3 regions of the Citroniella saccharovorans genome follow, and region 2 is predicted to be linked to each of the others. Evidence: riboswitches for the same ligand, from Rfam matches in the RefSeq annotation. Region 2 holds a riboswitch; each other region holds the start of a gene.
What was found. A riboswitch is a leader RNA that binds a small molecule or an ion and turns the genes downstream of it on or off. The one in region 2 is predicted to bind cobalamin.

Region 1: linked by a shared signal. The riboswitch ahead of VLK81_RS05085 (ABC transporter substrate-binding protein) and the one ahead of VLK81_RS02915 (energy-coupling factor ABC transporter permease) in region 2 are both predicted to bind cobalamin.
Region 3: linked by a shared signal. The riboswitch ahead of VLK81_RS03700 (YitT family protein) and the one ahead of VLK81_RS02915 (energy-coupling factor ABC transporter permease) in region 2 are both predicted to bind cobalamin.

The regions. Positions count from the first base shown of each region.
Region 1 is NZ_JAYKOT010000003.1:535,074-538,189, forward strand. It holds gene VLK81_RS05070 (L-threonylcarbamoyladenylate synthase) at 1-228, shown strand, start outside; gene rpiB (ribose 5-phosphate isomerase B) at 339-788, shown strand; gene upp (uracil phosphoribosyltransferase) at 791-1,420, shown strand; cobalamin riboswitch at 1,645-1,827, shown strand; gene VLK81_RS05085 (ABC transporter substrate-binding protein) at 1,892-2,863, shown strand; gene VLK81_RS05090 (FecCD family ABC transporter permease) at 2,865-3,116, shown strand, end outside.
Region 2 is NZ_JAYKOT010000003.1:80,510-83,625, reverse strand. It holds gene VLK81_RS02925 (energy-coupling factor transporter transmembrane component T) at 1-631, opposite strand, end outside; gene VLK81_RS02920 (energy-coupling factor ABC transporter substrate-binding protein) at 632-913, opposite strand; gene VLK81_RS02915 (energy-coupling factor ABC transporter permease) at 914-1,648, opposite strand; cobalamin riboswitch at 1,728-1,907, opposite strand; gene hemB (porphobilinogen synthase) at 1,949-2,911, opposite strand; gene cobA (uroporphyrinogen-III C-methyltransferase) at 2,918-3,116, opposite strand, start outside.
Region 3 is NZ_JAYKOT010000003.1:248,976-252,091, forward strand. It holds gene VLK81_RS03685 (PTS sugar transporter subunit IIA) at 1-80, shown strand, start outside; gene VLK81_RS03690 (hypothetical protein) at 84-317, shown strand; gene VLK81_RS03695 (DUF3048 domain-containing protein) at 344-1,246, shown strand; adenosylcobalamin (AdoCbl) riboswitch at 1,442-1,582, shown strand; gene VLK81_RS03700 (YitT family protein) at 1,631-2,473, shown strand; gene VLK81_RS03705 (cupin domain-containing protein) at 2,583-2,915, opposite strand.

The DNA of each region.
Region 1 (3,116 bases), 450 kb from region 2:
ATCCTTACATTTAACGAATACCTTAGAGAATTTGACACCCCATATGTAAAGTCCTTAGGAAGTATCAAAGATACAGAAGAAAATTCCAGAAAACTTTTCTCCTCTCTTAGAGACTTCGATAGGTACAATGTTGATATAATTTTAGCAGAGGGAATCAAAGAAGAGAATCTTGGATTTTCTATAATGAATAGGATGAAAAAATCAGCAGCAGGTAAAATTATCAAGTAAAAAAACTATAAAATCTAGCAAATAATTAAAATAATATTAAATATTAAAAAAGTCAGTAGAGAAAAATATGTTATAATAAATTGACTAGAAAAAATGATTGGGGGCTAAAAATGAAAGTTGTTATAGGATCAGATCATGGTGGATATGAATTAAAAAAAATCATAATTGACTATCTAAAGGCTAGGGAAATAGAAGTAGTAAATCTTGGAACAGATTCATCTGAGTCTGTAGACTACCCAGATTATGCAGAAAAATTAGCCAAAGAATATCTAAATGGCGGTTATGATTTTGGGATAGGAATTTGCGGAACTGGAATAGGAATATCTATTGCCTTAAACAAGTTTAATGGAATAAGGGCTGCACTTTTATCAGATGCTTTTTCCGCAAAAGCAACCAAAAGACACAACAACGCCAATTTTATTTGTTTTGGTGGTAGAACCATAGGACCAGAAGTCGCAAAAGACATAATAGATGCCTATATGGGAGCAAGCTTTGAAGGAGATAGGCACCAAAGAAGACTAGATAAAATAGAAAAAATAGAAGAAGAAAATAGGAGATAAAAATGTCAAAAGTTACAGTATTTGAACATCCACTTATAAAACACAAACTAACAATATTAAGAAAAATAGAAACAGGATCAAAAGACTTTAGAGAACTTGTAAATGAAATTTCAACAATGATGGCATTTGAAGTAACTAGAGACTTACCAGTTAGAGAAATAGAAATCGAAACTCCAATAGAAAAGACAACAGGATACGAAATAGCTGGCAAAAAACAAGCCCTTGTCCCAATCTTAAGAGCAGGACTAGGAATGGTAGATGGAATACTAGAAGTTCTACCAGCAGCAAAAGTTGGCCATATAGGACTATATAGGGATCCAGAAACCTTAAAGCCAGTTGAATATTATTGTAAACTTCCTGTAGATATAAGCGAAAGAGAAATCTACGTATTAGATCCAATGCTTGCAACAGGAGGATCATCTTCAGCTGCCATAACTTTCCTAAAAGAAAAAGGCTGCAAGTCGATAAAACTTGTAAATATAATAGCTGCACCAGAAGGCATAGAACTTGTTCAAAGAAACCACCCAGATGTAGATATATTTGTAGCAGGCCTAGATAAAAAACTCAATGAACATGGTTATATAATGCCAGGCCTTGGAGATGCTGGAGATAGGCTTTTTGGTACAAAATAATTCTTCAAAAACAATTTAATAAATTTTAAAATAAAGCCAAAAATCTTAACTAAAGATTTTTGGCTTTAATTTTTAAAACATTTCATATAACAACTAAAAAGTTTACTTTAAAAAATAAAATAAAAATCTTATTCATAAAAATAAAAATTGAACTAAATTAATACCAATGTCAAAATTGATTTTTTTAAAATTAAGTGCTAAAATATAATGCGAAAATAAAAAAATAGTAAATAAAAAACGTTGTGCTAATTATAGTATGCTTTTAAGCATTAGGGAATCAAGTGCAAATCTTGAACTAATCCGGTAACCGTGATTGCTGACAAATAATATGGCCACTATCTTTAAGGTGGGAAGGCGTTATGAGGATGAAGCTAAGTCGGGATACCTAATAGCGTTTTTTACCGGGATAGATAAATTTATGATGTCTTTCTCGGTTTTGAGAAGGATTTTTTATTTTTCAAGGAGGAAGACATGAAAAAAAGAATATTATCATTATTTTTAGCTTTTGCCCTTGCATTTTCTTTTACAGCTTGTGACAAAAACAATAATAATAATGAAACAAAACAAGAAACTGAAAACAAGACCGATGAAAATTGCAAATCTTTAGAAACTGAGAATACAGTATACCCTCTAAACATAAAGGATATGCTAGGAAATGAAATCTCATTTTCTCAAAAACCAGAAAAAATAGTTGTACTTAATCCTGATAGTGCAGAAATAGTAAATGAACTTAAAGGAGCAAAAGATATAGTTGCAATAGGTCAATATGTAGACTATCCAGAAGAAATACTAGAAAAGCCAAAACTTCAAACAGGAGACGAGTTAAACGCAGAAGAAATTATTAAACTAAATCCAGATGTAATCTTTGTTTCCGATATGGCTCAAACTGCCGAACAGTTTAAAACAATTAAAGATGCAGGTATAAGTGTAGTTACATTTAACGCCAAAGATCTAAATGGAGTATATGAAGAAATTGATCTTATCGGAAAAATATTAGACAAAAACAAAGAAGCTAAAGATTTAATTGGGTCTATGAAATACGTATTTGACGAAATAGCAAAAGATAAAGAAGCCAATAAAGGCAAGAGCATATATTTTGAAGTATCTCCTTTAGAATATGGACTATGGTCAGCTGGAAAAGGAACATTTATGCAAGAAGCAGCAGATATGTTAGGATTAAAAAATATATTTGACGATGTAGAAGGATGGAAAGAAATCTCTGAAGAAGAAGTTATCAAAAGAAATCCAGATTATATAATGACAATTACTATGTACTCAGGAAGTGGAGACAAACCTGAAGAAGAGATAATGAAAAGAACTGGCTGGGAAGAAATAAGTGCAGTTAAAAACAAAAAAATATTAAATTTACAAAACAATGAATTATCTAGACCTTCACCAAGATTAAAAGAAGGATTTAAACTTTTATCAGATTTTGTAAAGTAGAATGTTTACTAGTAAAAATCAATCCAAAATCTACATTCCTATATTGCTTTTACTATTTATAAGCATGATAATATGTATATCTATAGGAAGTGTAACACTCCCTTTTAAAGAAGTTGTCGAAATTTTAATAAAAGGATTTAAAAGAATATTTGAGGGGCATCCAGCCCCTCTTTCTGCTAATGAAACCATTATCTTAAAAATAAGACTACCTCGAATACTCTCAAGTTTCTTAGTTGGAGCATCGCTTGCAATA
Region 2 (3,116 bases):
CAGATATGCTTTTTTTCATAAATATATTATAGGTCTTAGTTATATAAGTTCTTATAACTAGCATCAGCTCTATTATCGTACTAGGAAGTTTTAACTTCTTAAGTCCATAAATAATACTATTTAGAGGGCTAGTTAAACTTAGACAAAGGGAAAGAAAATAAGAAGCCAAAATTACAAAATACATACTTCTAGCATTTCTAAAAGAAGCCTGGCTTGAGTAAAAATTTATTCCATTATCTAAATTTAATTCATAAGCTAGGGAAAGAACTGAAATACTAATAAAAAATAAAGGCAGTGAAATAATAGAAATTATTGATCTTATGCCTATCTTGTCCCTAATAATTAAAATATAAACAAAAAATATAAAGCATAAAATAGCTGAAAGTAAGTTTTTTGAAATTATCAATAAAATGACACTTAAAAAAGTAAATAGAATTTTAAAAGCTCCATCATAGCTTTTAAAGTTTGACCTCCTACTTATTGTTTCAAATGATAGAAGATGACTATGCTTATCTCTTCCTAAATTAAGTATAATAAAAAGGGCTAAGCTAATAAAAATAGCACTAGCCCAATTTAACTTATTCTTTAATAGTAAAAAGAGAGTCAAACTACTAATAAAGTTTTTTATCATTTACTTTTGAAACTTCTTTCTTGCTATGAAATAACCGAGTCCATATCCAACAACTCCTGCACCAAGTGCAGCTTGAAGAGCAAATAATAAAGATTCGGTTTCTCCTCCTGGTGGCACAAGTAAACTTTCAGCCCAAGGTTCATAGTTTGGATCAATTTCAGTAATAGCTTCTTCTGCTTGTCCATCTGCTCCACCAAACTCAGAATCTTTAATAGTTAAAAGTGGAACAACAGCTATTAATACGCAAAGAAGTAGTGGAAGTATAATTTTTTTCTTAGTCATTTAAGCCTCCAAATATCCAATAAGATTTAGTTCTTCTTTAGCTAAACTTTCTAGACTTGATAAAAGAACCATAGTTAATAAACCTTCGATTATTGCAAGTGGAACTTGAGTTACTGCAAAAATTCCAAAGAATTTTGTAAAACTTGCCATAACACCACCAACTTCTTGTGGGTGAGCAAAAGCAAGCTGAACGGCAGTTACTACATAAGTTGAAAGAGCTCCAAGTGCTGAAGCAATAAATATTCTAAAAGATTTAGGTGCTTTACCTTTTAGGACCTTAAATAAACCATAAGATACTAATGGTCCAACAATTCCCATAGAAAAAGTATTAGCTCCAAGAGTAGTTAATCCACCATGTGCAAGTAAAACCGCTTGGAAAAATAAAATAATAACTCCAATAACACTAGCTGCAAAAGGTCCAAAAAGTATTGCAACTAAGCCCATTCCAGTTGGGTGAGATGATGATCCTGTAACGGATGGGATTTTTAAAGCTGAAAGAGTAAAAGCAAAGGCTCCACTCATAGCTAAGATGATTAGAACTCTCTTGTCTTTTAATCTTATTGAAGAAAGCTTTTTAATACCAATAATTAAAAAAGGTAGACAAACGACACCCCAAAAAATTGCATGACCAACTGGTAAAAAACCTTCCATAATATGCATGCATGCATATGCAGGACTTATCGCAAGAAGTAGAAAAAGACCTACATAACCTGCGAGTGAAACAAGTTTTTTCATATATTCCTCCTATAAAAAATACCGAACGATGACTCGCACGGCTTAGTAGTATAATTATGTATTTCAATATAAACTCTAAGGCGTGAGATTTCATTATGCTTCGTGTTCTGACTTAAGACTCAAACACTCTTGTTCGCCTTCCCAATTTCTCAGTGGCATAATGAACAAAAGCTTGTCTATTACAGCAGCGGCCTCTGTGAGGGATTTTCACCCTACTTCCTTAGGATCAACCTAAAACACATAATGTTATACAACTTAAGTGTAACACTTCTTATTTTTTTGTCAAGGAATTATATTAAATTATTTTAACTTTTTTGCTATATCCTTTGCAAAATAAGTTATGATTAATTTAGCTCCTGCTCTCTTTATAGAGTAGTGCGCTTCAAGAATTGCATCTTCATTTAAAAGTCCTTTATCAACAGCATCTCTAAGCATTTGATATTCACCAGAAACAAAATATGCACAAATTGGAATATTAAAATTATCTTTAACCCTTCTTACAACATCCAGATAAGTTAAAGCCGGCTTTACAATAACAAGATCGCAACCTTCTAAAATATCAAACTCAGTTTCTCTTAGGGCTTCATCAGAATTTCTATAATCCATTTGGTAGGTCTTTCTATCTCCAAATGATGGAGCTGAATCGGCAGCATCCCTAAAAGGTCCATAAAAGCTTGAAGAATATTTTGCAGAATAAGACATAATAGGAATATTTACAAAACCTTCACCATCCAATGCATCCCTTATAGCCTTAACCCTTCCATCCATCATATCTGATGGTGCAATCATATCTGCACCAGCTCTTGCATGAGATAGGGCAATTTTAGAAAGAGAATCTAAAGTTTTGTCATTATTTACATATCCATCTTCATCTAATATTCCGCAGTGACCATGGGAGGTGTATTCGCACATACAAAGATCAGTTATAACATACATTTTTGGATGCTTTTCCTTAATCTTCCTTACCGCCTTTTGAATAATTCCGTTTTCATCGTAACTTGACTTTCCATAAGGATCTTTAGAGTTTGGAATTCCAAAAAGAATTATAGAATTTATTCCAAGATCTAAAAGATCTTTTATTTCAAGTAAAAGATTATCAATAGAGTATCTAAATTGACCAGTCATAGATGGAATTTCATCTTTTACCCCCTCACCTTCAACAACAAAAAGTGGATAGATAAGGTCGTTTTTACTAATACTTGTTTCTGAAACCATATCCCTAACAATTTTATTTCTTCTAAGTCTTCTAGTTCTATTAATCATTTAAAACTAATCCTTTCTAATAATATTTATAATATCTTCAATAGTTGATTTTTCTGACTCCCTATATGGATTAAAAAATCTTTTTTTAATTGCACTTGTAGTTATCTCCCCAATGGAAATAATCTTACCTTTTTTTAGTAAATCCTCTGCCCTTTCATAACTTTCGTAAAAATTATTAAAAGATGAAGAAGAGGTAAATACAAGA
Region 3 (3,116 bases), 170 kb from region 2:
TTCAGGATTATTCAATATCAGATATAAATTACAAGGCAGATTTTAAAACACCAGTATTACAATATGAAAAAATAGGCTAAAAAATGAATAAAAAATGGATACTTGCTTTAATTTTACTTTTTTCTATACCACTAATTGTTAGCTGCTCAAATAAGAATGCAAAGACAATAAGTCAGCTTAAGGAAGAAGAAAAATTAAAAGAGGAAGCAAAGCTAAAAGAAGAAGAAAAAAGAAGAAAGAAGAAAGAGAAAAAAGAGAAGAAGAGAGAAAGAAAGAAGAGGCCAGAAAAAAGGAAGAGGAAGAAAGAAAAAAATTAGCTGAAGAAGAAGCATATAAAAAGCTAATAAAAAATCCATTAACTGGACTACCTTTAGATAATCAAACCTATAAGGGAAGAATTATTTCTGTGATGATAGATAATCATCCAGATGCTAGATTTCAAGCTGGACTATCTGATGCTGGAATAATTTACGAAATGGAAGCAGAGGCAAACATTCCTAGAATAATTGCACTCTTTTATAATAGCAAGACTAGATTAATTGGCCCTATAAGATCTCTCAGACCATATTTTTTTGATTACATTAAAGAACATGACGGACTTTTAGTTAGGTATGGCGGCTCACCTAATGCTGACAATATAGTTTATAGTGAAGGCTATGAAGAAATAGATGGGATGACAACATCAAGTGAATATATTTGGAGAAGTAGTGAAACTGGGACAGTTGCACCACACAATGCTTTTACCAATCCAGATGCAATAGAAAAGGCAATAAAGACTTATGGCTATAAGGAAGAACTCGATAAAAATCCTGTATTTAAATTTTCTTTAAGAGAAAAGAAGAACGAAAAAGTTCAAGGTAAGACCTGTAATAAGATTACATTCAGCTACACATCTGGATTAAACACAAGTTATACTTATAGTGATTATGAAAAAGAATATAAAAAAATGTCTGATGGAAAAGATCATATAGATTTTCTAACTCAAAAGCCTCTTTCATTTAAAAATATTCTAGTTCAGAAGGTATATATGGGATTTGAATCTGATGGAGTCCATAGAACGATGGATAATGTAGGAGAAGGGGAAGGATACTATCTTACAAATGGGAAAATATATAATATAAGATGGAAAAAAGAAGATAAAAACTCCCCAACTAAATATTTTTTACAGGATGAAGAATTAGAACTTAACCCTGGAAAAACCGCCGTTCAAATTAACGATATAAGTAAAAATATAGAAATCGAATAAAAAATAGGAGTAATATATAAACATATATTACTCCTTTTTAAAATATAAAATAAAGCTTAAATTTAACTATTAAAAAAATATACTTAATATTTTTTGTGGGATAGGATAAAGTTATTTCTAATAAACTAAAAGTATTTTTTATATAGAAATTTTCATTGCAACTACAAAACACTTATGATATAATCTTTCTTAACAAAGTACTGGTTTTTTGGATAATAATGGAAGTTGAGTGCAAATCTCACGCGGTCCCGCCACTGTGAATATCAATTTTTGATTAAGCCAGATCTTTTTCCAGTATTTTAAGTTAAGTTCTACGGTAGATAGACTTTTCTTAGTTGATTTTTTGCAACTAAAAGTCTAAAGATTCTTAAGAAGGAGAGATCTATGAAAGATTTAAGTAAAAGACTTTTAGCAGTAATAATTGGGGAGCTGCTTTGCGCTTTAGCAATTACATTTTTTTTCATACCCCATAAGTTGTTAAGTGGTGGAATTGGCGGCATTGGAATAATGCTTCAATATCTACTTGATGTATCAAGTGGTATCTTTATATTTTTATTAAATATTCCACTTTTCATTGTTGGTTTTAAAAGACTATCAAAAAAGTTTATGATATTTACATTTATATCTGCTTTTCTACTTTCTTTTTATTTAACTATATTAAAAAGTTTAAACCTACCTTTTAAAATAGATGATATTATTTTATCGGCAATATTTGGAGGAGTCTTAAATGGAATAGGCATGGGGATTTTATTTAGATATGGAGCCAGCCAGGGAGGACTTGATATACTAGCCCTAATATTTAAAAGAGATTATAATTTAAATATTTCCGAAGGATTAATGCTAATGAATGGAATTATTATCTCTGTTGCTTCTTTTTTATTCGGCTTAGAAAGAGGGCTTTATACTGTTATTTCAATGTATGTAGCTTATCAAGTTGTAGATAAGGTTATAAATGGTTTTGACGAAAAGAAACAATTTATTATTATTTCAGACAAGGCTGAAGAAGTTGCAAATAAGATAATGGTTGATCCTCATAGGGGAGTTACCCTACTAGAAGCTAAGGGAGCCTATTCAAAAAAACAAAAGCAAGTTATCTACTGTGTTGCTTACAATAGACAAGTTGTAAGAATCAAGCAAGTTGTAGCAGAAATTGATCCAAATGCCTTTATTTCAATATCTAACATGGTTGAAGTTTCAGGTAAAGGCTTTATTAAAAGAGAAGTATAAATTTTTAAATAGAGAAAAATCAAACCCAGGAAGATTCCTGGGTTTTCTTTACTCTAAAACTATTACTTTTTAGTTTACAACTTAGTTTTTTTAAATAATTTTAAAACAATTAAAACACTACCGTTAAAATCATTTTAAAATCTTCTTCAGCATATAGTGAGTGAGGATGATTTGCGGGCATTATTATTGAATCATCTTTTGAAAGTAAATACTCTTTATTATCGATAGTAACTTTCGCCTTTCCTTCTAAAACACTTACTAGAGCATCGCCATTTGACTCATGGGTAGATATTTCCTCGCCTTTAGAAAATGAAAAAATAGTTATTGAAACGGCATCATTTTGAGCAAGAGTTTTACTTGCAATTTGTCCTTTTTCATTTGAGATTTCCTTTGAAAGATTAATTATTTCTGATTTTACTATGTTTTTTATTTTGTCTGACATATTATCCTCCGTTTTTATATCTTAATAATTTGTCTTTACAAATCAATTATAATATAATCAGATTAGAAAATCTATAAAATAATTAAAAAAATAAAGATAAATTTATATAAATTTAATATATTTAAAATAATGAAGAAAAGATAAATTATTTTTATAAAAAGCTTTATATATATTATTAAGAATTTTAAATTTGACTTTATT